3 regions of the Butyrivibrio sp. FC2001 genome follow, and region 3 is predicted to be linked to each of the others. Evidence: riboswitches for the same ligand, from Rfam matches in the RefSeq annotation. Region 3 holds a riboswitch; each other region holds the start of a gene.
The links. Region 3 has a riboswitch for cyclic di-GMP ahead of G601_RS0118115 (hypothetical protein). Riboswitches for the same ligand answer to the same signal wherever they lie in the genome.

Region 1: linked by a shared signal. The riboswitch ahead of G601_RS26550 (hypothetical protein) and the one ahead of G601_RS0118115 (hypothetical protein) in region 3 are both predicted to bind cyclic di-GMP.
Region 2: linked by a shared signal. The riboswitch ahead of G601_RS23975 (SpaA isopeptide-forming pilin-related protein) and the one ahead of G601_RS0118115 (hypothetical protein) in region 3 are both predicted to bind cyclic di-GMP.

Annotation. Positions count from the first base shown of each region.
Region 1 is NZ_KE384132.1:886,491-897,373, reverse strand. Features, by position in the region: gene G601_RS23975 (SpaA isopeptide-forming pilin-related protein) at 1-2,263, shown strand, start outside; cyclic di-GMP riboswitch class I at 2,433-2,515, shown strand; gene G601_RS26550 (hypothetical protein) at 2,685-3,740, shown strand; gene lepB (signal peptidase I) at 3,906-4,583, shown strand; gene G601_RS0117545 (Spy0128 family protein) at 4,624-9,801, shown strand; gene G601_RS0117540 (isopeptide-forming domain-containing fimbrial protein) at 9,918-10,883, shown strand, end outside.
Region 2 is NZ_KE384132.1:899,078-909,960, reverse strand. Features, by position in the region: gene G601_RS0117610 (LacI family DNA-binding transcriptional regulator) at 1-375, opposite strand, end outside; gene G601_RS0117605 (hypothetical protein) at 555-1,529, shown strand; gene G601_RS0117600 (alpha-amylase family glycosyl hydrolase) at 1,541-3,259, shown strand; gene G601_RS25405 (Ig-like domain-containing protein) at 3,504-4,625, shown strand; gene G601_RS0117590 (adenylosuccinate synthase) at 4,785-6,077, shown strand; gene G601_RS23980 (hypothetical protein) at 6,143-6,424, shown strand; gene G601_RS0117580 (HAD family hydrolase) at 6,436-7,044, shown strand; gene infC (translation initiation factor IF-3) at 7,253-7,786, shown strand; gene rpmI (50S ribosomal protein L35) at 7,919-8,119, shown strand; gene rplT (50S ribosomal protein L20) at 8,166-8,522, shown strand; cyclic di-GMP riboswitch class I at 8,996-9,076, shown strand; gene G601_RS23975 (SpaA isopeptide-forming pilin-related protein) at 9,202-10,883, shown strand, end outside.
Region 3 is NZ_KE384133.1:94,326-105,208, forward strand. Features, by position in the region: gene G601_RS0118090 (transporter substrate-binding domain-containing protein) at 1-450, opposite strand, end outside; gene G601_RS0118095 (CinA family protein) at 624-1,118, shown strand; gene G601_RS0118100 (hypothetical protein) at 1,177-1,782, shown strand; gene G601_RS0118105 (sensor domain-containing diguanylate cyclase) at 1,900-3,684, opposite strand; gene G601_RS0118110 (fibronectin type III domain-containing protein) at 3,808-4,842, opposite strand; gene G601_RS0118115 (hypothetical protein) at 5,005-5,937, opposite strand; cyclic di-GMP riboswitch class I at 6,069-6,158, opposite strand; gene G601_RS0118120 (ATP-dependent helicase) at 6,222-8,168, opposite strand; gene cysK (cysteine synthase A) at 8,182-9,108, opposite strand; gene G601_RS0118130 (hypothetical protein) at 9,200-9,568, opposite strand; gene G601_RS0118135 (hypothetical protein) at 10,338-10,883, opposite strand, start outside.

The DNA of each region.
Region 1 (10,883 bases), on a different contig from region 3:
CGAGCCTTTTGTTAGAAAGTATGACGGAAAAAATATTGAGAAAGAGTCCGAGGCCGAATACTACACTGAAGACTGCTACAAGCAGGGAATACTTACCTGGATAATCGAGGCGAATATACCGGCAAATAATGAATTGGGAACACTGTATGTAATTGACACATTGCCTTCAGGTGTCTCCTTAATTGAGAACGGAACATATAGCGGTAAATTCCTGTATGGAGTTGAAGTCTCTGAAAACAACAGCTTCAGCGGAGCCAGCGGATTTGATGGCGGACAGGCAAGCCTTAACGGAGTAAGTTTTTCACAATCCGGTGACTCTGGCAATATAGTGATCAGCTTCGATGGCAAGGCAGCCGGTGGAAAGAAACTATATTTCAGAGTACATGCGAAAATAGCAAATGATTATGACTTTGCATCCGTAGGCACCGCATCCTTTACTAATAACGTTGTGGTTAGCAAGGATGACAGTGGAAGTGAGAAGCTTGGAGAGGCTTCCCAGACACAGAAGGTAACAAAGACAGAGTATGCGATGACCAAGAAGAGTCAGCTTGCATCGGGAAGTATTAATACAATTGAGTATGTTCTTGATGTCAACCCGGGCGCAGCAGATCTTCTTCAGGGTGGCGACACACTTACATTAACTGATGTGCTTGAATCAAAGTGCCTAAAGGATTACACGATCTACCTGGTTCCTGATTCGGCTGTCGCTTATGAAGTGACCACTGATGAAAATGGCGTTGAAACAGAAACACCGCTTTCACAGTCAGAGTACTCATATAGTCTTAGCAGTTATGAATCTGAGGCTTCCTACTATGGAGGAAAAGAGAAAGGTAAGTTTGTATACAGCACAATAGTATTCAAGATACCTGATGGAAAGCACCTGAAAATAAAGTACAGATATACCTTTACAGGAGAAACAAATTCCAATGTTGAGCTTTCTAATGACGCGAAGCTTGAGGGAATATCCTTGGAGCACGATTCAGCAAGCAACAGCACAACGGTTACAATTCAGGATGCCGGAGCAAGGGCTAATGTAAGAGGTATTAACCTTTATAAGGTGGATGCTGATAACAGCGGAATAATGCTTCAGGGAGCGATTTTCTCACTCAGCTATTATGATGGTACACAATGGGTAGAGCAGAAAAATGAGAAATCCGCTGATGGAACATATACGACGGACTCCAATGGACTAGTGGCGATAGCACCTCTTGTCTACAACGTTGGATACAAGCTTGTGGAGAAAACGGCGCCTCAGGGCTATGCGAAGGATGAAACACCTATCTGTTTCTACATACCTTCTGCAGATACAGAGAATTACAAGCTTAAGCTGCCTGATAACTTCTTTACAGAGCTTGGAGGAAGTGAGTTTACCGCAGGCCAGCCTGTATATGCTCCCAATAAAAAGAATTCAACTTCATTTACAGTCAAGAAGGATTGGGTAAATGCTGATGATGTTACAAAGCCATCAGCCATTTCAATAAGGATTGGGAGAAGACTTGGAAATGTTGTCAACGGAAAGTCGGATTCCTCAGGGCTTGGAAATTACTACACAGTAAACATTGACAGGAGAAATCCGAATAACCAGATACTTGAATATGTGGGATTCCCGTCTGTAAAGGATGGCTCACAGTTGACATTCACCTTTGCTACACATGGGAATGATCTTACTAAGATCATAATCAATGGTGAAGAGCATACATATGCTGATGAAGTTAATTCGAATTCAATAACCAGGTTGACTAAGACCATTACGATTTCGGGAAATACTACTATACAGATATTGAACGGATGGCAGACCTGTGACAAACCAATGGCCAATGTTTCAGCTTCAGTTGCTTCATCCGATGCAGGGCTTGATACATCAAACAGTACAAAGGGAGCCACCGGAGCTACAGTCGGAGCAGAGGATATCGGTTTTAAAAAAGAAACAACAATAACTGCGGTTGACGACTGGAAGGTTACATTGAACGGACTTGACAGATTCTATAAAGATGATACAACCGGCATTACATACGAGTGGCTATATTATGTTTCTGAGGTTGCAAACCTATATTACACGGCTAGCTATTCCGACAACAATTCGCCTGGAATAACCTCCGGAACAATAACAATTACCAATACAAGAAATGATGTACCGGCATATGCTTTACCTTCTACTGGAGGAAGCGGAAGAATACCTTTCACAATAGGCGGACTTGTTCTTGTAACACTAGCTCTTGTGGGTGAGGAGTATTTCAGGAGGAAACGAAGAAAGCGAAAATAAGATCAGTTTATAAAAATTATAAGGTACATAAACTATCCTGGGAAACTCAGTAAAAATCAGTTTCCCAGGAATAAATAAAAAGTTCAAAAAAGCGCATCTTTTCTATTGATTTTTATTTATGGCTATCATATTATGAGTGTGCTGTAAATAACAAAATATGGTTAAGTGAAGAAATTCAGGGCAAAGCTACCGCAAGGTAGTGACGCAAAGCTAAAGGGTCTGTTCAATGGGGATAGACAGCCAGTTGCTGGTGCGCTTAGTAAAGGAAGCGCATCATTATTATTCTTTCTTTTGATGCAAAGCCTTGTTTGAACTCAAACGGGCTATTTTTTTGCCATAAAACAGGTTCAGCTGCTCTATAAACATAGTACGAGGGGACTATTTTGAAGCATTTATATGTGGGGATGAATTAAGGAGATTCATGGCACGTAAAGAACTTAGGAAATTAAACAGGAAAGAATTACTGCAGATGCTGGTTGAGTTTTCTGAAGAAGCAGAATCCATTAGAGCTCACGAAAAGGAGATGCAGAATCAGTTCGACAGGGAACGTGAACAGCTCCTTCAGCAGATGGCTGATGAGAGAGCAGAGCTTCTTGCAAAATTCGATGAAGAAAAGGCTGAGATGAGAAGCAAGTTCACGCAGCAGAAGGAACAACTGATCGCACAGCATGCAAGGGAGAAGACCGCTTATATGCAGCAGGCTGCTATAGAGAGAGCCAACCTCCTAAACGGCTTCAATGAAGAAAAGGCAGAAATGCGTGAGAAGTTCAATGAGCAGAAAGCCAAGGCAGAAGCTTTGTTCCAGAAGGATATCACGGGACTTAGGGCAAGGCATGAGCGTGAATTTAAGGGCTTCCATGCGAGACTGGAGAGAGAAAGAGATGCTCTTCACGCTGAAGAAGAAAAGAAGCTTATGCAGATCCAGGATGCAGGTACGCTTGCAGAGGCGATACTTTCCATAAACGGATTCTTTGAGGCTGCTCAGAAAGCGGCTATACAGTACGAGGAAACTGTTAAGAGGATAGAGGCTATGCGAATAGCCGAGGCTGAGCGCGGCTTTAAGCCGGAAGAAGAGGGTGAGGCTGAGGAAATGCTCAGAATCAAGGAACTCTCCGGCGGACTTAAGAAGGCAGCAGCCAAGAAGACAACCACCAAAAAGACAACCACCAAAAAGACAACCACCAAAAAGACAACAGCCAAAAAGAAGGCTGAGCCGGAAGAGACTGTTGAAGAAGAGAAGCCTGAAAATACAGTAGAGAACGTTGAAGAAGAGAAGTCTGAAAATACAACCGAGACTGTTGAAGAAAAAAAGCCTGTAAAGAGGACAAGAAAGACTTCAACAGCGAAGAAAACTAAGGAAACTACCACTGAGGAGAAGTCTACTGCAACTAAGAAACGCACAACAAGAAAGACAACCAAGAAGGCCGAAATAGATAGTACTGATACGGATAAAATGGAAACTGCCGCAGAAAGTTAAATGTTACATACATAAGAAACTATTGTTGTCAAGTACGGATTATGAATAGCTTAGTGCATAATTCGTATACATAGAAGTTTATAAAAATTTTATAATTAGTAAGCTACGCTTCGAATGTAATGTTCTTATGCGGTTAAGCACAGACAATTAGAGGGTCTGAAAATTATGGAAGATAAAAAGATTCCATCACAAGAAGCTCCAAATGAACAATTGAATAGACCGTCGCTTGAAGAACTGAGAACAGAGCTAAAACGAGAATACAGAAAGCACGACTACAAGAGAACACTCAGAAATACACTGGTGGTTATCGTGGTTGTGGCCGCTATCTCAGTGCTGGTATCAAGCTTTTTTATCACAGTGCTAAGAGTTACAGGTGACAGTATGACACCTACGCTTGAGACAGGACAGATTGTAATAGCTAATAACTATGCACAATTTGAGACGGGAGAGTTGATCGCGTTTTACTACAACAACAAGGTTCTGGTAAAGCGAGTAGTGGGATCTCCCGGTGACTGGATAAATATCGACGAAGCTGGAAAGGTTTATGTAAACGGCGTTGAGCTGGATGAGCCTTATATATCAGATCCGAGTCAGTATGCAGCCGGCATGGGAGAGGGCGACAAGGTTGAATTTCCGTATCAGGTTCCTGACAAGAGATATTTTGTTTTGGGAGACCACAGATCGGTTTCAATCGACTCCAGATCAACAACTGTAGGATGCGTATCCGCAGAACAGTTGATAGGAGCAGTATTTTTTAGGCTTTACCCTGTAAAAGATTTTGGGGGGATAGAGAGTAAAGCCAGCACCGGTACAGAAAGTATGGATGAACCGGAATTGCAGTAATTCGTTGGGCGGAGAAAAGGTAACAAGGGAAAGAATTGAAATGAGGAAATTGGACAACAATCGTATCGAGGGGTTTGTAAAAAAACACACTCACCTTAAAAGATGGATATCAGTAATGTTGGTTGTGGCTCTTTTAGTTACAACAGCAACAATGTATTCACTTAATAAGTCTGCGAACGCGTTATCAGACGAGGATGCTGAGGATGTTGGAATGGTCCTTAGCGGGAATGATAGCGATGATCTTGCAGCTGAAGGTGGGGATGAAGGAGATACAGACTCTGTACAGGATTCTGGAGATGCAGACAGTACTGATGGTGAAAGCACAGATAATGCTGACACAGATGAGGGGACTTCATCAGATGCTGATGTAAATGAAGATGGTAACTCAGATGTCACATCAGATGAGGATACAGATTCAACAGATAATTCAGAGACTGAATCTACAGATGGAACATCAGAAGGTGAGAATTCTGATGGCACAACAGACCTCGCAGATGCTTCTGATAATCAGACAACTGAAGATGGTGAGAACACAGATGCTCCTAACTCCAGTGAAGGGCTTAAGGACACCAATGATGTAGATCTTACACAGGATGTAGTTCTTACAGTTTCTTATGTGACTGAGGACAATGAGCAGATTGCTGATGAAAAGGAAATAAGTCTTTCCGAGAGCCTTGATTTTGAGACAGAGGCACCCAAGCAGGAGGGCTATGAGTTTAAGCAGGCTTCAATCGATGAAACTGTTATTTCTAAGATCGTAGCCAAGCAGGATGCCAATGGATATAAATATTACGAAGTAAACACAGCTGATGGAACAGCTTTAACTGTTAAAGAGAATAAGACAGTTGTACTTACATATTCACATGAGATTGTGGTTGACGGTGGTGTCAAGCTCACAGCCAAGTATGTGGATAAAGACGGTGCAGAGATAAAGGAAGCAGAAGATTTCGTTATTGCTGAGGAAACTGATCTTAAGCAGGGTGAATCAACAACTCTTGATGGATATTTCTATCTTGGAGCAACATATAACGATCAGAAGATCACAAAGATCACACCTGTCCTTGAGGACAGTTCAGAGGATTCTGAGAAGACAGAAGAAACTGAACAGGCTGAAGGAAGTGAACAGACTGAAGGAACTGAAAATAGAGAAAACAAGGTTGTTGTAAAAGAATATAAAGCTACAGTTACCGACAGTGAAGATATAACAATAAGTGAGGATTCTGATATTGTCTTCACATATGTTAAGGCTACAACAGAGACAAGCTTTAGCTACAGCGATGACAAGGTAATTGTTACAGCTGAGGCTACAGCTGAGGGAGTATTCCCTGAGGGAATTGAACTTAAGGTAACAGAGCTCAATTCACAGACAGAGAACTACAATTACGATGCATACCTGAATGCACTTAATGATAACGCTGATGCAATTGCTAAGGATGCAGGAAAGGATGAATCCTGCCAGTATAGCGAAAGCAATACAATTCTGTATGATATTGCTTTCATGTATGAAGGCAAGGAGATTCAGCCTAAGGAAGGCTTGGTAAACGTAAGTATTCAGTTTAAGGAGAACCAGTTATCTGATAGCCTTTCAGCTTCTCAGGAAGATATTTCTGTAGTTCATATGCCTATTAAAGATGAGGTAAAGGAAGCAAACTCAATCGAAAGCACGGAGGAAGCTAAGGAGATTACTTCTGAGGATATCGAGGTTAAGACACTTACCGAGGCAACTGCTGAGGTTGGTGATGATGAGAAGGTAGAATTCAGCGAGGACAACTTCTCAATATATGCAGTTATTGCATATCAGAACCATACACCCGGAACAGATACATTCAAATCAGTTCTTGGTGATGCTGTAAACTTTGGACTTACAACATACCAGATTTTTGTAAATGAGTCTGAGACAAACTTTGCAGCAAAGGTAGTATATGCTAATGCCCAGACCGGTAATGATATGACAAACAGTGTTGAGCAGACATTTATAGCTGCAAGCATTATCGGTAACTTCAATCTTAAGGGTGAAAAAGCATATTTCATGGTTCCTGAACAGTACAAGAATAATGTAGGTCATGAAAAGGGTGCTGAGTATATTAAGCTCGATACAACCCATACACAGGCAGATCTTGAAAATACTGTTGAAGGAATGATGACATACGTAAGAAATGCTTCAGCAGATCTTGCAACCCGTACTGCTAATGCGTCAATTGTTAAGGATGCTAATCGCAATGAAAGATATTATGTCGACACTACTTCATATGCTGCAGGAACATATTATGTAACTGTTTCTGAGAGCGACCTTGCTAATATCGGTGCAGCAGAGAAGTTAACAATTAAGAAGAATCCTGATCAGACCATTGTATTTAATGTAATGCCCTCAGGCGAAATCAAATTACACAAATTCATGGTTGAAACAAATGGTGAAACAGTTGGATCAGACACACTTGCAGGAAGAAAAGAGGATTCAATTGCAAGAACTATTATATGGAACTTCCCTAATGCCAGCACAGTACGTAGTTCTGATGGCGTAGTAGGTGTTTTCATATCAGGTCAGCAGTATGCTTCATGGGAAAATGATAGTACATCAGCAGGATGGATATCCTTCCCCAGCATTAAAATAACCAGCGAGTTCCACAATACATATGATGAAGTTCAGCAGATAAGTGGAACTGCTCAGTTCCAGACCTATAAGAATGTAGATGGTCAGGCATCAACTGTTAAAGGATTTGGATTTACACTTTATAAAAAGGATTCCAATGGTACAAATGGATGGACAGAAGTAGAAACTGTCAAGAACGATGAAGATCCACACGTAGTTACCTTTAATCCTATAACATTTGGTAATGAAGCTGATAAGAAAAATCGTTCAAATTATCAGTACACAACAATTGGTGAAGGACAGAGTACAGACTTTGTTTATAAGATAGCTGAGACACAGGGTTCAGCTGATGATTCTGCTAAGGCTTATTCAGCTGATAGAACAATTTATTACGCAAAAGTAACGGTTACCTGCCAGAAGCTGAATGAATATACTAACACGATGTACTACCGCGTAAGTGCACCTTCATATTACACAGATGAGAATTGCACTAATGCAGTAAACGGAATTCCAACATTTAATAATACTACTTCAAGAGGAAGTGTCGGATTGATTCTTCATAAGTACCTGAATGGAGGAGATCCGGGCAACAATAAGTTCAAGTTTACTGTAAAAGTTGTAAAGAGCAATGGAAGCGTCGAGACATTGACAGATAGCCTTGAGAACGACGGCTCTACAATACAGTTTACCTTTGATTATAATAACAACTACATTTATGACGGGTGCATATACTTTGCTATCAGTGAGAATGATGTAGCTGATTCTTCAATAACAAAGGATGAGGACTACATTATTGCCAGGGTTGAGAATCCCGGTACCGAGAATCAGAAGGTTGTTTACTTTAAATACAACCACGAGTCTGAGAGTGCATTCATTAAACAGTTAAAGAATAACTATATTACATCAGGCAACACAAATACATTAAGAAATAATGTAACTAAGCATATGGCGAATGCGCTGAGTGATGAGAATACTGCTTTTTACAATACTGGTTCAGGCCTTCTCAGAATCCACAAGATGGTTGTTAACGACTTCGGTTCTGAGTTTGTAAGAAATAAGACTAATGCAGCTTTACTGCAGACTATCAGATTCCGTATCACTAATGTGGATACAGGAAGTTATATCGTCTTTAAGGGATTTGTTGATACAGCAAACAGAGACAGAACTTCAGGTGAGGAAGCAGCTACTGAGTATCCTTCGGGGAATGTATATAAAGTAACTTATAACAACAATGCTCAGTGGACAATTTCAGGACTTCCTGCAGGTACCTACCAGGTAGAAGAGGTTGCAGATGGTTTGACTCTTGGCTATGACTATAGTTCAAATAGCAGTTATGTCATTACAACCAATAACCTTTCAAGAGTTACAAAATATGATGTTACGGTTGACTCTAATAACGGCGTAGATGGTTATGGTACAGGTGGTCAAAACTTAAGAAAAGTATATTCAATTGACTTGAAGAACCATTATGACGTAGCACCTGAAGCCCATGTAGGCGGTGATATTGAGACAGTTCAGGTCTGCAACTATTACAGCATACCTGTTGGCCCGATTACGATTACCAAGAACTTTACTGGTGGTGCATGGGATAGCAGTAAGGCGTTCACATTCAAGATAGAGGCTGCCGGATATAAAGCTTGGGATACTGCTAATAAATCAGTAAAGCTTGAGTCACAGCCGATGCCTGAAAACACGACAATTACAATTGTAGGAGATGGTAATAATACCAGAATTGCTGATTTTGGTTCTGTTCCATTCAGATTTGAAGGTGATTATACATACAGAATAACTGAGGTCGCAGGTGATACCAAGGGTATTAAGTATGACTCTGCTGTATATACTGTAGAGATTCAGGTTCGTAAAAAGTATACACAGTTTAACAAGACCTATAATGGCGATAACATGGCCAACCCGGAGAAGTATTCTAAACATAATCTGCATACTGTACACGAAGATTTCTTCTATCTGGGTGCGGACATCTATTATAGAGATCAGAAGGGTAAGACACTTGCTGTTTGCAGACTGACACTTCCTGAGAATCTGGATACATTTGAAAATGCAAAATACATCTTTAATGCTGAATATATTTCAGGAAAAATTACAGATGTTGTATTTAATAATGTGCTTGCTGGAGAACTGACTATAAGCAAGGTTTGGCTTGATCCGACAGGACAGGACAACTCAAAGGATCGCACTAGTCTGGATGTTTACATTTATCAGAGAATTTCAGGCGGTGAATGGAAGCAATATGGAACAGCATATCAGCTGACAGCAGATAACTCATGGACGCTTACATTAGAAGATATTCCTCTTCTTGATGAGAATGGCAACAAGTATGAATACTGTGTGAAAGAGGATGAAAAGTACTTAAGAGATTATTCTGTTACATACAAATACGGTACTACAGAGTACCATGCACTGAATGGTGATGGAATGCCGAAGTATACTATGTCTGCTGATGCGAATAACAACTATGGAACAGTTACTATCACTAACCAGTATGTATCGGGATATGCGCTTCCTTCCACAGGTGGAACTGGAAAGCTGCCATATGTAATAGTCGGACTGGTAATGCTTCTTATCGGAGCATGTGGAATCTTCTATGTAAAGAGAAGAAAAGAAGAATAATAAGGTTTAAGATGCCTAAGGCATTTTAAAAAGTGCTCATTTGCACGACATAAAGTTACAAAGCAACAAAAAACGTCTAAAACAGACAAGATTCAAACAAAAGGAGAGAGGTTTACATGAAAGGACTCAAGAAATTTTTAACTGGAATCCTTGCTGGTGCTATGGCGATGTCCATTACATTTACAGCAGGAACCGCAATGACAGCTAAGGCTGCAGACATCACTATCAACAGCGCTGCTAATAGTGATGCAAATAAGAAAGAGGCTTCAACAGCACAGACATATACCTGGTATAAGATTTTATCTGCTGATGCTAGCGCGGGTGCTTCACTTAATAGTGAAACTAATGAAGTTGCATCCGGTACAGTTGTTTACTACACTGACACAGAAGATCGTGCTAAGGCACTTAAATCCACAGGGTATTTTGATTACACACTCGCAAGCGATGGAAGATATAATGTGTATGCCACATATGAAGATGCAAATAAGCCTAGTGGAGAGGAACTTGCAGCGGCATTTGATAAAATAAAGGACAACTTTGAATCAGGTACGGTTAATGCGGCAGAAGGTGGAGCAACATCTCTTGGTGTTGATGGTAATGGCTATTATCTTGTTACATCAAGCCTTGGTTCAAAAATGATAGCGCTGACAATTGGAAGTGCAAATGTAAGTATTACAGAGAAGAACACATATCCTACAGTTGATAAGAAACAGGGTGCAACAGCAGGTACTTATGCAGACAATGATTTAACAGTTAAGGTTGGAGATACTGTTTACTATCAGATTGAGGTAGTTATTCCTGCAGCTACATCTAAGGCAATAGAGGTTAGAGATACCATGTCTTCAGGTCTTAGATATAATAACGATGCAGTAGTAACAGGTTATGAAGGAACTCCTGTAAGTGAACTTAAGGGTGCAACTTTCGGATTTAGCTTTGCACCTAATTCCGGACTAGCTGCAACAGCAACTATTACTTTCTCAGCTACAATTACTGCAGATGCAATTCTTGATACAGCAAAGAACAATAAGGTAGACCTTGATTATGATCAGTATCATCAGGAAGATACTGTATACTACCACACT
Region 2 (10,883 bases), on a different contig from region 3:
CAGAAGACCGTCTACATTCCAGGTGGAAACGTGACGCATGATCTCGTCGGTGTCACTTGAAATGTACAACATCATAAAGTAGCCGGCGTTTCTGATTGATTCCTCTATACCACCTATAAGTTCGGATACAAAGGGATCCATTAGAAGATTCTCGTATTTGTCAGCTCTCGCCTTAAGTGCAACACCTATGATCTTGGACTCATTCTGTGCAAGATTTCTGGCATTGATATTAGGAACGTAGTCAACTTTTTTCAGATAATCTTCAACTATTTTAATTGTAGCCGGAGATACCTCTCCCGTTTTTCCATGAATAACATTGGAAACAGTAGTTGTACTCAGATTTAATTGGGTTGCAATTTCTTTTATCGTTATCATAAAAAGTCCATTAACTAAAAAAATTAACTTTACAAAAGTTCAAAAATGATTATAGTGTTAAAATATCACAGCGAAATTGCGCTGTCAAAAACTAAAAAATGCACATAATATAAGTAACTTTTGCGTTAAAGTTGTAACCAGGCAATTTTTAATCAAATTTATTTGAAAGGAACCACATAATGAATTCAACTTACAACAAAATCAATCCTATGAATGCAATAACAGCAGACATGGTTCAGACACTTGCACAGAAGGATATCCAGATTCCTTCCGATATACCTCATGGTGATATGCCGGGAGACAAGATCGAGATTGGCGACAGCCATATCGCCAAGGCAAAGACAATCTTCCCTAAGTTACTTGAGGAGCTTTCAAAGGTTACAGCTTCTAACCCTTACGGAAGAGCAGTAATTACAGTTTGCGGAGGATCAGGCGTAGGAAAGTCTGAGATCGCATCACTTCTTTCTTATATGCTTGAGCAGTCAGGCATCGGAAGCTACACAATGTCAGGTGATAACTATCCTCATCGTATTCCTATGTACAACGATGCTGAGAGACTTCACACATTCAGACAGTGCGGTATCAGAGGCATGGTTGACGGCGGAGCCATGAACGCTGAGAACTACAAGATCGTTAAGGGATTCCAGGAGCAGAACGATGATGCTAATGCTGAGCATGTAAAAGAGTATCCCTGGTTTGATTCTTATCTCAGTGCAGGTAAGAAGGGACTTGATGCTTACCTTGGAACTCCTAACGAGACAGATTTTGCAGAGGTTGATTCCATCCTTGCAGCATTCAAGAGCGGAGCTGACAAGCTTTGGCTTAAGAGAATGGGTAGAGATGAGACAACTCTCTGGTACGACGAAGTAGATATGACTAATAAGCAGGTTCTTATCATTGAGTGGACTCATGGTAACACAGACTGCATGAAGGAAGTTGATATTCCGATTCTTCTTAACAGCACACCTCAGGAGACTCTTGAGCACAGAAGAAGCCGTGCCCGCGATGGTAAGGTAGACAGTCCTTTCACAATGATGGTTCTTGAGCTCGAGCAGAATAAGCTCGTTGCACAGGCTCACAAGGCTAAGATCATCGTAAGCAAACAGGGCGAGATCATAAGCTATGACGATTTTAAGAAGTTAATGGGAATTTAAAAGGAGTAAAAATGAGTAAATTTGTAGATAACGGACCTATGCTCAATGCATACCCCGACAGTTGTGGCGGTACACTTGGTGATATCGTTACCATGCTTGAAAAGGAAGAGTTTAAGGATACTTTCAGTTCATTCTATATTCTTCCCAGCATATATAACACTGACCTTGACAGAGGATTTTCCGTAATTGATTACGGTATTAATAAGGAACTTGGTTCCAAGGAGGATCTCGACAGACTTCGTGCACTTGGAATTGACCTTAAGCTTGATTTTATTCTTAATCATGCTTCAGTTTTATCACCTCAGTTCCAGGATCTTCTGAAAAATGGTGAGAAATCAAAGTATGCTGACTTTTTCATTAACTGGAACAAATTCTGGGATGGTTGTGGCGAGATGACTGAGGAAGGCTATATCCAGCCTGATCAGAAGTATATTAAGGATATGTTTTTCAGAAAGCCCGGACTTCCTATCCTGATGGTTCGTATGCCTGACGGAAAGGAGATTCCGTACTGGAACACTTTCTATCAGGAAGTACAGTACAGAAGACCCGATGCACAGGATATTATCCAGGCTGTAGAGGATTATAAAGAGAAAAACGTCAGCACTTCTGCTTCTGAAAATGAGCAGGGCGGCGGAAGAATGCAGTACATGACTGCAGAGAGAATCGCTAAGAGTGTCTGCGAGGGACTTAATGAGGGAAAGAAACCGGAAGAAATCGAATTTGGGAAATATGAAGAATATAAGGAGGCTGTTTTAGAGTTTCTTGCAAACGGAAGAAAGTATCTTGGTCAGATGGATCTTAACATCAAGTCTGATCTCGTTTGGGAACACTATGAGAATACTCTTAAAACACTTTCAGGTTACGGAGCTGCGATCGTAAGACTTGATGCATTTGCTTATGCTCCCAAGGAACCCGGAAAGAAGAACTTCTTAAACGAGCCCGATACATGGGATGTACTCGAGAAGGTTAAGGGAATTGCCGATAAGAACAATCTTCGCCTTCTTCCTGAGATTCATGACAGCTACGGCGCAGGAATCTATGAGAAGGTTGCAGACAAGGGCTACATGACCTATGACTTCTTCCTTCCCGGACTTCTCATCTATGCTATGGAGAAGAATAGCGGAGATGTACTTGTTCGTTGGGCTAAGGAGCTTACAGATAAAAATATCAGAGTTGTTAACATGCTTGGTTGTCACGATGGTATTCCGGTTCTTGATCTTAAGGGATTCATTCCGGATGATGAGATCGAGAAGCTTATCGAGGTAGTAGTCGGAAGAGGTGGTCTTGTAAAGAACCTCCACGGCCAGAAGAATATGTACTACCAGGTTAACTCTACATATTACAGTGCGCTCGGTGCTGATGATAAGAAGATGCTCTTCGCAAGAGCTGTTCAGATGTTCATGCCCGGTAAGCCTCAGGTTTGGTATCTTGACCTCTTTGCAGGTAAGAACGACTACGAGGCAGTTGAGAGAGCAGGCGCAGGTGGACATAAGGAAATCAACCGCACCAACCTTACAAACGAGGCTGTTGCAGAGATGATGAAGAAGCCTGTTGTAGAGAAGCAGCTTGAGCTTTTAAGACTCAGAAACACAAATCCTGCCTTCGGATTTGATTCAAAGCTCACTCTTGAGCAGGACGGGTCCGTGACAAAGTTTATCTGGGAAAAGGACGGAAACAGAGTAGCTCTTAAGGCAGACTTTGCTACTTATGACTATGAAATAGAGGCTTGATAGTATAACTTCATTATAAAAACATAGTTGTAATAAAAAAGTTATATACTGCCAAAAAAGGTTATAGATTACTAAAAAAAATAATATTCAGCTTTTAAAAAATTAACCGCTAATTTATAGACTGGTTATTTTCACCCCAATAATATTTATTAGTGTTCGGTACAATACTCCTAGTAAATATGATGTTCTCAAAGGAGCAAGTAATGGTATGAGCTTTCCCTTTGAGAAGGATTGGGGGTAACACATGAGAAATTTTAAGAGCAGACAGCTAAAATCAGCATTTGTGCTTCTATTTGCCATGCTGATTTTTTCTATTTCATGTCCTTGCGTAGGTGTTACAGCCTATGCGGAGGAGGACCAGGACATCAGAGTGGTGTTCGAGGATGATGATGAAATAGACGACGATGATGAAGACGACGAAGACGACGGCGAAGATGAGGATGATGCTGATGATGAAGATGATGGCGATGGCGCTGATACCAAGGATGATAACGCCGACCAGGGAAAACAGCCGGAACCCTCAAATAATAGCAATACTACTAATAATAGTAAGAAGTCTTCAAAGTCTACAAGTCGCAAGACCCATCGAAAGGTTACAGTAGAGGCTTCAAGTAAGGCTACTACTTATTATGATAAGGTTGTGCCCGGTGATGATATCAGAATCACTGTAAAGATCAGAGGGCATAAGGTAAAGAGTAAGAAACTGAAATTTTCCTCAAGTAAGAAATCTGTGGCTTCCGTATCAAAGGATGGCGTTATCACAGCCAATAAGAAAGGCACAGCCAAAATTAAAATAAGAAGTAAGACAAATAAGAAAGATAAGTGCACCATGATAGTTACTGTTGCTGATAGCTCAGTAAGGACACTTTTCATAGGTGATTCCAGAAGCGTTGATATCTTCTCGGGATCAGAATCTTCAATTCTTGGTGAAGTGCACGATGACATTGTTGTATGTGCCATGAACAGTGCGAAAATATTCTTCATGAAGGATGTTCTGAAAAACAGTGACTTAAGCGACTATGACACGATCATAACCTGGATGGGTGCAAATGATTATGGTGCGTTCAATCCTTATAAGAAGAATTACTCCAAGCTTGTTTCATCAGGCAAAAAGCTTGTGCTATGCACAGTCGGTGCATCCGGGGATCAATACATGCCACCTCAGGATCTAGCGTATTTTGGAAACGGAGTAATAAACAGCTTCAATTCCCAGCTCAAGAAATGGGCCAAGAAGAAAAAGGTTGATACAATACCTCTGTTTGAATATGTTCAGAAAAATGTGCACGTAGATTCAAAGGATGGAGTGCACTATTCGCCAAAGCCCAACAAGAATATATGGAATTACATTTTAGATAATATAAGTTGATCTTTTATATTTTTCTTTCCAGTGCCCAATAGGTGCATTTACTTATTTTCTAATATGTAGTATATTATCAGTTGGTTATTTAGAAAATTATTGTTATGGATATGGGTTCCTTAGTGGTGCGCATATCCATAACCTTGTAACACAGAATGGAGAACAAACATGGTAAAAGCAGTAGTTGGAGCAAACTGGGGAGACGAGGGAAAAGGTAAGATCACAGACATGATGGCTGATCAGGCCGATGTGGTTGTACGTTTTCAGGGAGGCGCGAACGCAGGACATACCATTGTTAATAAATATGGCAAGTTTGCATTACATACACTCCCTTCAGGAGTATTTCATCAAAACATTACTAATATAATCGGTAACGGTGTTGCACTTAACATTCCTGTTCTTATAGGAGAGCTTAAGACAGTAACAGATCAGAACGTTCCTACACCGAACCTTCTTATTTCAGATCGTTGCCAGATCGTAATGCCTTATCACATCCTTTTCGATCAGTATGAAGAGGAGAGACTTGGCGGTAAGTCATTTGGTTCAACAAAGTCAGGTATCGCACCTTTCTATTCAGATAAATATGCTAAGATCGGTTTCCAGGTTAATGAGCTCTTTGATGAGGAGCTTCTTAAGGAAAAGGTAGAGAGAGTTCTTGTTACAAAGAACATCCTTCTTAAGGAACTTTATCACAAGCCTGAGATTGATCCTACAGAGCTTCTTGAGACTCTTCACGAGTGGAGAGATATGGTTAAGCCTTATGTGGCTGATACAGCTCTTTTCCTTGAAAAGGCTAATAAGGAAGGTAAGACAATCCTCCTTGAGGGTCAGCTTGGAACAATGAAGGATCCCGATCACGGAATTTATCCTATGGTTACATCATCATCTACACTTGCTGCTTATGGCGCAATCGGTGCAGGTATCGCACCTTACGAGATCAAGCAGATCGTAGTTGTTAACAAGGCTTATTCATCAGCAGTTGGAGCAGGTGCTTTCACATCCGAGATCTTCGGTGAGGAGGCTGACGAGCTCAGAAGACGCGGTGGCGATGGCGGTGAGTACGGTGCTACAACAGGTCGTCCTCGTCGTATGGGATGGTACGACTGCGTAGCAAGTAAATATGGCTGCAGACTTCAGGGTGCAACAGATGTTGCTTTCACAGTACTTGATGTTCTTGGATACCTTGAAGAGATTCCGGTATGTGTAGGTTATGAGATCAACGGAGAGGTTACTAAGGACTTCCCTGTTACACATCTCCTTGAGAAGGCTAAGCCTGTATACGAGACACTTCCCGGATGGAATTGCGATATCCGCGGAATTAAGAAGTACGAGGATCTTCCCGAGAACTGCCGCAAGTATATCGAGTTCATCGAGAAGGAGATTGGATACCCGATCACAATGGTATCTAACGGACCTGCTAGAGAAGATATTATTTATCGCGAGAGCGCTCTTAGCAAATAAGATGATTTTTACCGGGCTGTCACAGTTAGTGTTGGCAGCCCGTTTTACGGTTTTAAGGAGAAATTATGAAAAATAGCGAAACACCGATGTTTAAGAGAGTAATTGCTATAGCAGGCATTATCTTACTTGTTGGTATATATGTAGTTCTTCTTTTTGAGGCTATATTCGGCGAGATGGGCCCTGGAAGTGCTTTTGCAGGTTGTGCGGCTGCTACGATTGCAATACCGATTTTACTGTGGCTTATTCTGTGGGTATATACCGCGCTTACAGGCAACAGAACAGTAGCATCAGCAGATCCCTATGGTAAGAATGACGTCCCTGCAAAGGACAGCAGTGACGCAGAGTAAGAGGCTTAGTTATGGCAATAAGTACAGTAATTTTTGATATAGGTAATGTCCTTGTGGACTTTTGCTGGGAGGATTTCCTTAGAGATAAGGGCTTCGATGAAGAGATGGTTCAGAGAATCGGAGATGCCAGCACCAGAACAGAGGCGTGGAATGAATTCGACAGAGGTGTTCTTGATTCCAAGGGAATCGTGGATGGCTTTGTGAAAAACGATCCTTCTATAGAAAAAGAGCTCCGAATGGCTTTTTCAGATCTCACAGGACTTCTTAGAAAAAGAGAACGCACAATGCCCTGGATCAAGGCATTGAAGAAGGCAGGCTACAAAGTGCTTGTTCTTTCAAACTTTTCAAAGCAGGCACTTGAACCTAATAAGTTTATGAATGAATTCCTTGATGAGGTAGACGGCGGAATTCTGAGCTATAAATATAAGATCATTAAGCCGGACCGCGCTATATTCGAGCTTATTACCGATAAATACGACCTTGTTCCGGAACAGTGCGTGTTCATTGACGATACTGTGAGGAACATTACAGCCGCTAAGAAATTCGGAATGAACGGTATAGTATATAACTCCTATGAGCAGGTTGAATCAGAGCTTCAGGCCCTGGGAGTAAATTATTGAAAAAATATTGTTGACACACCAATAGCTGTGTGATATATTTTGCTAGTATGAAAATAAAGCAGAGGTTTCCACTCTCACCCTGTGGCGAAGGCTCCAGGCGTTAATAAATTTTCGATGTTTATCCTTTCAGGATTTTATCTGCGAATTTGGATGCAGAGCATAGATGATTGTTAAGTGGATTCTTTTGCGAATCCACTTTTTTTGTTTCGTGAATTGGAGGTACAAAACAATTAGCAACAACGATTTATTCATCAATGAACAGATCAGAGACAAAGAGGTTCGTGTAATTGGAGTTGATAACGAACAGCTTGGGGTAATGTCCATTCAGGATGCCAGAAAGCTTGCAGATGAGGCAGGTGTTGATCTGGTGAAGATCGCTCCCAATGCTAAGCCGCCTGTTTGCCGCATCGTTGATTACGGCAAGTTTAAGTATGAGCAGCTTCGCAAGGAGAAGGAAGCACGTAAGAAGCAGAAGACTGTTGAAATAAAAGAAATCCGTTTGTCACCCAACATTGATACAAACGATCTTAACACCAAGGTTAATGCAGCAAAGAAGTTCCTTGAGAAAGGTAACCGTGTAAAGGTTACTCTGAGATTCAGAGGACGTGAGATGGCACACATGGGTGCAAGCGTTCACATTCTTACAGATTTCGCTGAGGCACTCAGTGATATAGCTGTTATTGATAAGCAGCCCAAGGTTGAGGGACGTAGTATGACAATGTTCCTTACTGAGAAGAAGTAATTGATTGTTTCTCTTCAATAACCCTTAGGAGAGTTACATATAAAGTAATTGTTCAGAATCGTTTCTATGGATGATTACACTGCTTAAATTAGCAGAGAATTTTAATAATTTACAGCATAGGAGGATTTAGTTATGCAGCACAAGATGAAAACAAACAGATCTGCTGCCAAGCGTTTCAAGGTAACAGGCACAGGTAAGCTGATCCGTAACAAGGCGTACAAGCGTCACATTCTTACAAAGAAGTCTACAAAGAGAAAGAGAAATCTTAGACAGGCAGCAGTAGTTGATGCTACTAATGTAAAGACAATGAAGAAGATTCTGCCTTACGTTTAATCTTAAGAGCAGTACCATTTGAAAAAATATTTAGGAGGAAACCGAAATGGCAAGAATTAAAGGTGGCATGAACGCCAAGAAGAAGCATAAAAGAGTTTTAAAGCTCGCTAAGGGCTATAGAGGCGCTAGATCAAAGCAGTATAGAGTTGCTAAGCAGTCAGTTATGAGAGCACTTACATCAGCATTCGCTGGTCGTAAGCAGAAGAAGAGAGATATGAGATCTCTTTGGATTACACGTATCAACGCTGCAGCTCGTCTTAACGGTATGTCTTATTCAAACCTTATGCACGGTCTTAAGCTTGCAGAGGTTGAGATTAACCGCAAGATGCTTGCTGAGATGGCTGTAAATGATCCTGAAGGCTTCAAGACTCTTACAGAGATCGCTAAGCAGAAGATTGCATAACATAAACCTGACTATTGCAAAGGCTTTATAAATTGTATCTTATGGCAAGATAATTATTAAGTCGCACTATCACAAGATAGGGCGACTTTTTAATATTCTAATCTAAAATGTGTGTCTGTAATTTCAATAATTTCCCGTTTTGAAATTCTTATTATAAGAGGATAAAGTTTATAAACAAGGATAAACTCTTGCTTAAAAAACTATGTAAACCCTTGTTTTTTGCATAATTTCTATGTAAAGTACATCATAGAGGGAGAATGAGTACGAGTAATACTTCCGATGTCAGGCATCAATTCGCCCATAAAATCATATATAAATGAAAACTTGAAAAATACTTTTAAATAATGATATTCGCTATTGATTTTTTGAATCATATAATGTATCATAAATTTAGGTACAGATGTGAAATATAGTTTCAAATATGATAGCCTGCTACTTACGAAGGTGGCCTTACATCTGTAATTACATATGGTAAAGATTCAGGGCAAAACTATCGTGAGGTAGTGACGCAAAGCTACAGGGTCTGTTTTTTGAGCAGATAGCCAGCTGCCTGTACTATTTGGAACAGGTATTAGTTGATAATGCTTGTGATAAATATTTGTGCAGATGAATTTGTTAAAGCCCTGTTTGCATTGTTCAAACAGGGCTTTTTTATAGGAATTTCAGGGATGAGATTCTTGTGGGAAGGTTTTATAGAGCAATGCCGAGACATGTGGGAAAAGAGAAATTAAATGAATACCTGAAGAAGCACGAATTTCTAAAGCGCTGGCTTTCTATTATGCTTGTGCTTTCGCTTCTTGTGGGAACAGGAACACTCTACGCCATGAACAGAGGTGCATCAGCAGTCTCAGAAGAAGGTGCTGAGGAAGTCGGAATGGTTCTGGAGGACTATTCAGATGAGGGCTCTGATGGTGGTGATGATGGAGTTGTTTTTGCAGACTCTGAAGATGAAGAGGAAGAGTCTTATGACGACAGCAGCGAGGAATCAGAAGAAAGCTACGAAGATGAATCAGGATCAGAAGAGACTGAGGAAGCTGTAGAACCTGAAGAAAGCTCTGAGGATACAGAAAATACCGAGGAGAGCACAGAGGAGAATTCTGAGGAAACTGAGAACACAGAAAATCCTGAAAATGAGGAGAATGCTGAAAACCCTGATAATCAGGAAAATACAGAAGAAGTAGCTACCGAGGAAACAGCGGAGAATCCTGAGACAGAAGAACCTACAGAGGAAAAAGAGGATGAGATTACAAAGGATATCATTCTGAAAATTTCTTACGTTGATGATGAAGGCAATGTTCTTACTGATAATGATGGCAATGCCTATGCAGATGAAGAAGAGATAGTATTAGACGAAAGCGTTGAGCTTCCTGAGGATGCAGCAGAGCTTGAGGGCTTCGAGTTTAAGAAAGCTACCTATGATGACCTTGAGATCAAGAAGGTCGATGTGAAGAAATACACAGCCTCTGATGAGACTGAGTATACATATTATGAATTTGTTTCTGATGATATGCCTTCCTACGAAGACTACGAGCAGGATGAAGAGGGCAAGTATATCAGCAGAATCAAGGAAGATACCAGCCTTGTTTTCGTATATGAGAAGACCAAGACAGAGGAAGAGGAGTCCGAGGAAGAGAAGAAGGCTGAAAATACAGAAGAAGGTAAGATCGCAGAGCAGGATATCCCTGAGTCAGTCGATCTTGCAGATTATGTAACCGAGACTGTAATCGAAAGATTAAAAGAGGATGGAACCTGGGAAGCAATAACAGAGGCTGACATCAAAGAGGGTGATCATCTCCGTATTACAGTTAAGTACAGCATGCCTCAGGAAGCGGCACTTAGTGATGATATTCACATGAGCGTACCTGAGCAGTATGGAAATGTTATTACATCACAGTCTGACCTTGATGATGGAAACGGTACTGTAGAAGCTACCGAGGATAACCAGATAAAGGTTAACTACAGTGATGAATATAAGAAGGAGAAAATCGCCAGCGAGTCCGAAAACGATGCAAAGGATGGCTCTTCTGAGGATGCTGGTAACACCGATGGCTCATCTGAAAGTAATGAAGAGGATAAGACTTCAGAGTCCACAGATGACAATGCAAAACTGAAAAAAAGCGGGAGTCTTACTTCCGCTTTGCTTTCATTTGTATCACCCGTGATGGATTTTTTTGACGGCTTCACAATCGTTGCCCATGCAGCAGGGCAGGATTATGGCAATGCAACTGGGACTCTTACTTATGAGACCATAGTTGATTCAACTAATGACGGTGGCATGAAGATTACTGGAGTATCAGTTAAAAAGAACCCTGATATTCACTGGAATTCAGATGGAACAAAATCCTACACTGGCGGAACTGA
Region 3 (10,883 bases):
AGGATTGGTGCACTCCATGGAGCTTGTAACCTCGCTTGTAAGAGTCATACCGTTCCAAACAACGTCGATTGACTTGTTCTGAAGCTCAAGGATCTTGTTATCCCAGTCGATCTCAACGAACTCACACTCAACGCCGAGAGACTCTGCAACCTTCTTGGCAAGATCAGCATCAAAGCCGATCCAGTCGCCGTTGTCATCCTTGAAATCCATGGGAGCAAAATCTGTGATACCAACGATGAGCTTGCCCTTGCCCTTGATGTAGTCAACATCTGACTCATCGCTGCTCTCAGCTGCGTCTGCTGTCTCCTCTGTAGTGCTCTTGGCTGTATCTGCTGCCACTTCCTCAGAGCTTGCATTTGTAGCAGTGTCTGCACCTGCTGCCTGTCCGCAAGCTGTCATTGAAATTGTCATAACTGTTGTAAGCAATCCTGCGATAAATTTTCTTTTCATAATAGCCTCCTGTTAAAAAATTAGTATCCAAATTAATTCAATACAATTAAATTTTCACTTTTGATAAGAAAAACAGTTTCATTCTCTACCACTTTATCACACTAAATTGTTTTATGCAAACACTATTGTTATGATATTTTTGAAAAATACTTATGTTCGGGCAGGAAAAATCAATGATCAACGAAACTGATGTAATACAAAAATACGAGCGAATTACGAAACATCTTATAAAAGAGAAACTTACCATAAGTACAATGGAAAGCTGCACCGCCGGAATGGTTGCAAATTTTCTTACGGACACGGAAGGGTCCTCTTCTATAATGAAGGGAGCATATATAACCTACTCCAACGAGGCCAAGATAAAGCAGGGAGTTCCTGCAGATATCATCGAGATAAACGGTGTCTATTCCAGGGAGACCGCCCTATCAATGGCAAAAGCCTGCATGGATTCCTACGGCGCTGACATCGGCCTTGGAGTGACCGGCACCCTTGGAAACACCGACCCTGAAAATGCCGACAGCGTTCCCGGTGAGGTACACCTTGGCATAATCTTTTCAGATATAAGCCGCACCTTCAGCTTCACACTTCCTTCCGCTCCATCAAGGCATGAGTACAAGCTGATTGTGTCAGACCTTATCGCAGATGAATTGCTAAAAATCCTTTTATGATTTAATATAAAGATATACATTTTCTTATGCTGTTAACAGACAAAGGAGGGGATTCCAGGTGAGTACAGCTACTATCTTTGAAATCATCGGTTACATCGGTTCTGCTCTTGTACTTCTGTCATTTATGATGGTGTCAGTGTACAAGCTGAGAATTGTAAATACTATCGGAAGCTTGTTCTGCGTTATCTACGGTATTCTTATCAACGCATATCCCACGGTTATTATGAACGTAGCTCTGGTTGCCATCAATGTCTACTATCTTGGCAAGATGCTTAACACCGAGAAGAACTACGATCTTGTAAGGGTTTCGGGTGACGACGGTCTGACCAGGTACACCATCGACCGCAACAAGGATGACATCGCCAAATGCTTCCCCGGTATCTCAATGGACTTCAGCAAGGTCAACGCCGGCTTCGTCGTTTGCCACGAGGGTAAGCCTGTGGGGATCATGCTTGGTAACTTAAAGGAACACACCCTGGATATCAAGCTCGACTACTCAGTGCCTCAGTACCGCGATTTCTCTATTGGTGAGTTCCTTATGGCCAACCTCGTTCATGAGGGCATCGACAAGCTGATCTACAAAGGCTCAGACGAGAATCACAAGGCTTATCTTGCAAAGACAGGCTTTGTTGAAAAGGGCGATCATTACGAGAGAATCTTATAATCCGAAAACACAAATCGATTTTTCATGAAACTAAACAGAAGCCTGCTCCACATTCAAAGGAGCAGACTTCTTTTCATTTTACCAAAATCTCATATCCAAAAACTAAAACTCACACTCTCAAATCTCAGCTCTTACTATGCGGTTTCTTCCGCTTTCCTTGGCTTCATAAAGTGCTTTATCAACGCACAGGAAAATGTCCTTACCCTGCACATCACCCTTAATAGTGATAACCCCCATACTTATGGTGAGATGTCCCACCTCAGGGAAGACATGATCCTCAACCCTTTTTCTTAGGGACTCGGCTATCTCCATGGCCTCTTCATTCTCCACGAGAGGAAGAATTACAAAGAACTCCTCGCCTCCCCAACGTCCGGCTCTTCCGTCCCGGTGCTCATGAGCGGCTTCCTTCAAAATAGCTGCCGTCTCCTTAAGTACCACATCGCCGATTTCATGGCTGTAATTGTCATTTACGCTCTTGAAGTGGTCGATATCTATCATCAGGAGACTGACCGGTGTATTCTTCGTAGCAGACTCCTGAAGAAGGTTATTTATCGCCTCTTCCGTTTTTCCTCTGTTAATAAGCCCTGTCAGGGCATCAGTCTCTGCCATGAGTCTTAGCTTCTCATTCAGAACGCGAAGGTCACTCTGAGCCTTCTGCAGATCCTCCATGGTGGTGTAAACAAGACTTGTCAGTCTTCGCATCTGAGCCGCAGGTCCGCGCAAAACGGAGTCATCAACAAGTACATCAGGAAGCTCTGCCGAGGAAGGCTCTCCCTCTCTCATTGCGATGGAAAGCTGTGTTACATTATGCTCAACAATCTCTCCGGTTTCACAGTTCCTGATCAGCTCGCCCCAGGTGTAAAACCCGGAGGTGGAGCAAAGCTGCGCAAATGGCTCAAGCTCCATATCTACATAGCGCTCCCAGAAAGCCTTACGGACAATACATGAATACAGAAGAACCGCCTGTGGCTTAAACGCACGGACTCTCTTAAGTCTATCGTTTACCTGGCTGACAATCGTCGCAGGATTGCCGTAGGACAGCTGAATATCCATGCCCTCCATAATGGTACCGTGCATATTAAGTGAGCCATCCTCTTCTATATGAATGGCACTTCTTAGCCACTGCTCTCCCTTGTACTCGGCAAGGAGCGGGAAGGTATAGCCCTCCATCGCATTGTCGTGGACCTTTCTGTCGATCTGCAGGAACTTTTCATATATCTCGGAAGCATGTCTTCCATTAAGCTCTACCAGCTTGTGACCGTCAGCCTTGGTGACCCTGAAGGGAACACCCAGAGGCTCCCATCCTATGACCTTGTCCACATCCACATGAAAATCATCACCCGCAAAGGTTGTGACCAGTATGGAATCATAGGTGATACCTTTGGCGTCGAACACGTAATGAACCGGGGAATTCAGCATATGTCCGCCTGAATATCCACCGAAAATATGTATATCCTTATCACATTCATCGATCTCGTCGAATAGTGGTTTTGTCTCAAACTCAGTTCCGGGAAGCAAAAACTCAGCTGCCTTGATACCCGGGATGCTGTCAAGCTGCTGACAGATCTGCCTGCCTACAGCCCTTTCATTGCCCTTCACATTGTCATAGCGGAACACCTCCACATTGGTGCTCTCAAAGAAAAGCGCACCAATAAGGATACCTCTGTCCATGAGGTGTCCTTCCATGATCTCTCCTGCTGACATTGTGCCTACAATATCCGCCTCCGGAAATATTATGCTGAGTGTTTTCGCAACGTATTCCGTGAACTTCTCGCCTTCGAGTCCGCTGTATATGTGGAGAAGCATCTGCTTGTAATTTCCGGATTTCCAGGCAGAAAGTATTCCTTCTATCTGAACAAACAGTTCAGGCTTATCCTTTAATTCCACAAGTATCTGTTTCATATTTGTGGCCCTCATAAAAAAACAATTGTCCTACCTTTTATTTTATAACATTTATAACATTCTTCATAGCTAAAATAAAAACAGCCACACCCTAAGGTGTGGCTGAATAATGCACGTTATTATTTAGTTTCCAAGCTCGTCAGTCTGGCAATATCTTGTGATCTTTCCTTTTACATAAACCTTACCACCGATGGTACCGTAAACGATTCTGTCACCCATCTTTTTGTAAGGCATTACAGCTACATAATAGCCCATGTTCTTCTTGAACTTGCTACCGTTAAACTTCTTTACAACAGCAGACTTCTTTTTGCCGCCCTTAATCTTGTATGCTTTATAGCCGACTTTCTCCTGTGTAGAAACATATACGATGTATCCATCTGCGCCCTTTGTCTTCATCCAGCTTACATTGAGCTTGCCCTTCTTGATCTTAACATCGTAGCCCTTCTTGGTTCTTTTGATCTCAGAGTTTACAAGAAGCTGAGTCTGGTCAGACCAGTCTCCGTAATACTTTACATCGTTAATCTCTGTGAAGGCTCTTACCTGAACATAGTACTTCTTCTTATCCTTAGCATCTCCAAAGCTGCCTCCGCGGAATACGCCGGTACCTGTGTCATCATTCTTTACAAGGGTATTGCCTTCATATACCTCGTACTCATATCCTGAAACATCAGGCATCTCTGCCCAGTCAAAGCTGAAGCTTCCAAGATTTCTCCAGTTATGTGTCTGGAAAGGTGCTGATGATTTAGCAGGTGTTGTGTAGAAGGGATCACATAAATATCCGTAATCATCCCAATCAAGACCATACTTTCTGTAATCAACAGTAATATTTACATAATAACGGCTTCCGGGTGTAAGGTTATTAAATGTGTAAGATGTTGAATTAGGATCGATTGAAATTTTCTTAGCCTTTGTCATGGCTCTTGCGCCTTCCAAAGTTGTAGCGATACCAATGTGCATCTTATTGATTTTTGTATCTGAAACCTCAGAATACTTTGTCCAGTTAACTGTAATTGATGTCTGGCTGGGATTAACCTGTTTGATCTCAGCACTCATAGCATGTACAGTCTGTGCTGTCTGCGGTGCCACAAAAACTCCCCCGAGTGCTATAGCAGTTGAAAGAACTGCTGCAGCGATTCTTGTAAAAACTTTTCTCTTCACTTTTTTCATTCCTCTCTTGTTTTTTTATAAAAATCTCTATGCATGCATATATAGAGTTTTTATCTGCTTTTCATAACTAAACTATAAAGTTCATCAACGGTTTATTAAATATATGATGACGCAAAATAGACTGTTTTAATTTCCCAAATTTTCCTCAAAAAATCAGAGTCTGTTCTCGATATTACCCATGAGGTCCTCAGCACCGTTAACTGCTCTGCGCATGTTGTAGTCTGTGGGATTATTGTATACCTTAGTGAAGTCAAGGATTGTGTTACCTGTCTTCATTCCAACTACAAGCTTGTTCTTAAGATCAACGTTGAGCTCATGTGTATCAACATACTCGATGTAATCGCAAAGAATCTCGAAGTCATCCTCGTTGTATGAAAGCACTATGCTAACTATCATGATTACCAGTGCGATGATGGCGAAAAGATAGTTCTTTGTAAATGCAAATGCAAGAAGCGCAGGAAGCATAATGATCCAGCTGACCTCACTCTTGATGAAATCCTTGAACTCAGACTTAACTGTCTTAAGAAGGAAGTTCTTACCATCCTGTACAAAGTAAGTTACAAGATCATAAAACTGCTCCTGGTCTGCCTCATCATAGCAGCCAAGCTGATAGGTGATAAGGATCTTTGAAGAATTCTCGATGAGTCTTTTAACGAGCTTCTTATATACGTGTGACAGCTTGTTAAGGTAAGGAACCTGATCCATCATGTCACCAACTGTCAATGCGCCTCTGCCTACTGTATAGAAAACTCGGCCACACTCTCTTCTGTATCTCTTAAGGTTTTTTCTGCCGAAGGTTCTTACTCTCTCAAGTCCTTCGCTTACCGGATCATCAGATATTTCCTTGCCTACTAGTGCACGGCAGTACATGATCTTCTTACCATACTCGAGGCGGTCAGCCGCTCCCATAACAACAAAGTAGATGACGGCAAGTACAATAAAGCCTATGATCTTAACCACGATATTGGGTATCAGGCATCCGGCAAGTCCTACCAAAAGAATACCTCCAAGTATCAGAAGTAAAGGTGTCAGCCTCTTGTCGAACATCTTCTGAATTTCTTTCGCATACTTTTTTCTCTCTTCCATGTGTATAGCTCTCCTCTCCTTTTTTCGGGAATACAGCGATCAGAACAGACCGGATAGCAAAGAAACTTCCAGAATTTAAGACAATATTATAGAATAAAAAACTGCAAATAGTAACGAATCTCTCCGTCACTGTTTGCAGTCAAACCATCTTTAATAAATCATTCCCCAAAAGATTTACAACTTTGCGTCCATACATCACTGTATGTTTGCCCCCAACGTACATTCAATTGTGTCCCCTCACAAATTATAATTATACCGCAATTTAGCTCTGATTAAAACCTCTTTTAGCGCGTAAATTTCGGTCTTATCATCTTCTTAACAGAGGCCTTGGGGCGATTCTTGTCGGACTTATGCTCTTTTTTCCTGTCCTTCGCGGAAACTGAAGATATCTCCTTAACAAAAGTCGAATCCTCATCATTGTAGGTAAGGATGTTAAGTTTATTCCTTGCCCTCGTCATTCCTACATAGAATATCCTGCGCTCTTCCTCAAATTCCCGAAGCTCCTGCCTGTCCGCGAACTTCTTATTCCCGATAACCTTGTTTGGAAAAACTCCATCGCAGGCATCCATCAGGTAAACCTCGTCATACTCCAGTCCCTTACTGGAATGAATCGTCGAAAGAATGAGCTTTGCCCTGTAGTCCGGCTCCTTATCCCTGAAAATAATCTGCAGATCATCAAGCCTTCTCATAAGGCCGCCTATGGTCTCCTCATTAGCAGCTATCATTTTCAGGATGAAAAGCTTATTCGTATCGATATGATTATTCTCCAGATATTCGCCGTATCCCATGAAGCGCTCAATCCTGTTAAGTGCCTTAAGAGGCGTCTCATGCCTCATGTTGTAAAGGTGTGTCCTGAGGGACCTGCACTTTGCCTTCACATGGGCTCCCAGCATATCGGTCTCCTCCACTGCATCAAGAATCGGAAGGTCCGAACTTGCAGCAAGTCTGCACAGTCTCTCCGCCTGTGTCTTCTTAAGATACGTCTGGCACTTAAAATATATCTTCATGAAGTTCTCTTCATCATAAGGATCCATGCAGAATTTCAGGATGCTCTCCACATCCATCACGACTCTGTGCGTAAAAAATCCCATGTCTGCATTCCTTACGCGATAAGGAATGCCCTGCCTCTCAAGGATATCCACAAGAGGAATGATGCTCTCGTTATCCCTGTAGAGCACCGCCGTCTGATTTTTCACATCATCCGCAACCTTAGCAAGATAATTGTACTGATTTCTCCTGCTGTTTAGCTGGATGTAGTTAATCTCCGAATCTCTTCCCCGGGCCGCCTGCATATGCTTATCATGGCGCATATCGTTATGTCTTATAAAAACATCAGCAGCAGACACTATCGCTGCATTTGATCTGAAGTTCTGATCCATTATAAGGACCTTCGCACCGGGATGATCCTTTTCAAAATTAAGGAGCGCCTCAGGATATGCCGCCCTGAAGCCATAGATACTCTGATCCTCATCACCGACCATGAAAAGGTTGCCATCTTTTCCTGATAAAAGACCTATTATCATGTGCTGGACCTTGGAAGTATCCTGCGCCTCGTCCACGCAAATGTATCTGTACTTATCCTGATAAAACTTAAGGAGCTCCGGCGAGCCCTTGAGCATCCTGTAGGCGTAGACCATCTGGTCATCGTAGTCCATGAGCCCGCGCCTTTTGAGCTCCGCATTGTAGGCCTCATATACAGGAAGGATGTCTATATCCATGTCGTTGTCGAGCTTTTTTATCTCATCATTTGTGAGCAACATATTCTTGCAATAGGTTATGAGGGTTCTCACTCCCTTTATGTCGCTCTCCGTGGGATATTCCTTTTTAACCTTGATAAAAATGTCGGTGAGGATCTTGCCGATCAGCTTTTCATCGGTCACAAGATCGTATGCCTTCTTCCCGATCAGCCTGCCGTAATGCTGGATGATCTTGGCACATATTCCGTTTATGGTCCTGAATTCCAGCAAAAAGGATAAATCCTCGCCGAACACTGATTTAAACCTGTCAGCCATATCCTTCGTGGCGGCTACGGTGTAGGTCAGCGTGAGCACATGCTGAGGATCTATCCCTTTACAATAAAGCATATATCCAAGCCTGTTCACCAGGACCGTGGTCTTGCCGCTTCCAGGAACTGCCAGAAGAAGCACCGGTCCTTCGGTGGTCCTTACCGCATCAAGCTGCTGATCGCTAAGATGCGATAAGTATCTTTCATAAAACTCATTGTAATTCATGTCCTGCTAATTCCTACGAAAATAATGGTGTGGAAAAATATCTCTCCGCAGTGTCGGGAAGTATGGTCACCACAGTTTTCCCGGGTCCAAGCTTCTTAGCAAGCTTAATAGCTGCTGCCACATTGGTTCCGCTGGAGATTCCGCACATAAGGCCTTCAAGCTTTGCAAGATTCTTGGAGGTCTCAATGGCCTCTTTATCGGACACCACACAAATATCGTCATAGATGGTCTGGTTCAAAATCTCAGGAATAATGCCGTCTCCGATGCCCATCTGAAGATGTGTTCCAACATTACCTCCAGCAAGAATTGCTGCATTCTCAGGCTCTGCTGCCCATATCTTGATAAAAGGATATTCTTCCTTCAGGACTTCACCTATTCCTGTGAGGGTTCCGCCTGTTCCAATTCCTGAGCAGAAGCCATGTATCGGTCCATCCACCTGCTCGAGAATCTCCTTCACCGTGCCATTTTTATGAGCCATAGTGTTAGCAGGATTCTCAAACTGCTGCGGTACGAAGACATTAGGATTCTCATTCCTCATTCTGAGCGCTGTATGCAAGCATTCATCGATGCAGGCTCCGATGTCGCCATCATCATGTATCAGCACAACCTCTGCGCCGTAATGCTCTATGAGCTTCCTGCGCTCCTCGCTGACAGAATCAGGCATGATTATTCTGGTCTTATATCCTCTTACCGCACCTACAAGCGCAAGGCCAATGCCCTGATTACCGCTGGTGGGCTCGACGATAATTGTATCTTCCTTTATAAGACCGGCCTTCTCCGCTTCATTTATCATATTGAGGGCAGTTCTTGTCTTAATTGATCCGCCGATATTAGTTCCTTCAAACTTAACCAGTATCTGCGCACTGTCTGCATCAACCATACGGTTAAGCCTTATCATGGGCGTATGTCCAACTGCCTCAAGTACATTATCATATATCATCGAAAAAGTAACTCCTCTACATCTGTTTTGTGCAAGCACACTCATACATTTTATACCAAGAGATTTGCGGCAACAATAACAAAAAAGGTACTCAAAACTGAGTACCCTTGAAATTATAGTCATAGTCCATATTCTCTACTCTTTCATCTCCTGTCTGTTCAACCAGAAGACTCATGTCAAAATTAAAATCGACTATATCGTTGTTCTTAACGTAAAAGTACACCGGCATTGTTCTATCAGGGAACCCTCTGTCCAGGGCATCCATGATGGGCTTACAATCCGCACGGTTGTCTCCATCAAGATCCTCCCAGCAGGTAATCTCACACTTGAGATCTCTGTCTAATACCTTAGCATCAAAGGCGATGGTAAAGTACTTGTTTGCTTTTCCGTCCTCGGACTGAAACAAATCAAAATGTACGACCTGCTCCACTTCCTTGGGGCCAAATAATCCTCCTAACATGTATTTCAAACCTCTCTGTTTTTTCTTTTTAATATAGCATATTTGGGATGAGTTACGCCGATTCATGAACAATATTTTTTTCTGGCTGAATTTTCGTGAACCATTACCTCGCGGTGTGCGCGGGGGGCGGATGGCGTTACGTCTGCTCGCAAACTTGCTTTCTTTCTGGTCTAACTTTTTTCTTCCTGTTTCGGGGCTGTTACGCCGGTAGGTTTTATTTCTGACATTCCGGTTGCACCTTGATACCATGTTTTGGGGAGCCGTTGCGTCTATATTCTAATTTGTTCGCGGGTCGACGTAACTCTTCCCTCTACATTTCTCCCGCACATCAACCTATTTTGTTGAATCACACCTTACCGGTTGAACTAATCTTTTGGAAGTGCTGCTGCCGTTCAACCAGTTCAGGTGGTTCTGTTCATATTGGTTGAACTTGTTGTTGGAGGACGCTTCTTCTGTTCAGTCAATTCAGATGATTTCTCTCCAACCGGATGAACTCCCTTAATTGAAGTCGCTCATCCCTTACGTCTATGATCTAATTTGTTCGCGGTTAGACGCAACTCACTCCTGTACGCACTTCCCGCATATCAACCTATTTGAGTGAATTTCTTCCAACTGGTTGAACCATCTTTTGACAGCAACTTTACTGTTCATCCAATTTAGATTATTCTAGCCTACTGATTGAACTCCCTAAAGCTAAAATCCAAAACAAAAGGCCGCAACTAGATAATCTAGCAAGTCAGCCTTCAACATACATGAGACTATATTTAATTCAGAACAGATCCAACATACTATCCAGATAAATCTCTTCTCTGACATTCAGCCAATACTCAGGCTTGGTCATGTAATACAGCAGGAACTCAAGGATTATCGCGCTGCCAAGGCTTCTTCCCTCAATCTTAAAGTGAGAAAAGCCCGCAGGCATATAGGTATTTTGAATGTCATCTATGCCTATAAATCCCGGATTCTTCATAGCATCAGAGAATCTATAGCCTCTCCCTGCATCAGGAGAAACACAGATGTGATCTTCACACTTCTCACCAAGGCTCTTGCGACTGACATTCTCGTAGCACTTCTTCCTGTCGTAGCAGCCAAACCAGCAACATTCATTACACAGAAACTCAACCTTCTGCTTCTGCGTATCGGATAGACCTTTAAGCTTATCCAACTCTTTATTAAGTCTGAAATCAGGAACTACAAAACGGAATTCTTCACGGTCGAGCTCTGCCTTAAGCTCCTCAAAGTCTGTCAACACCTTTGTTGTGGAAGACACAAAATAAAAACCGGGATAGGTTCTCCTAAGATAATCAAGCAGTAA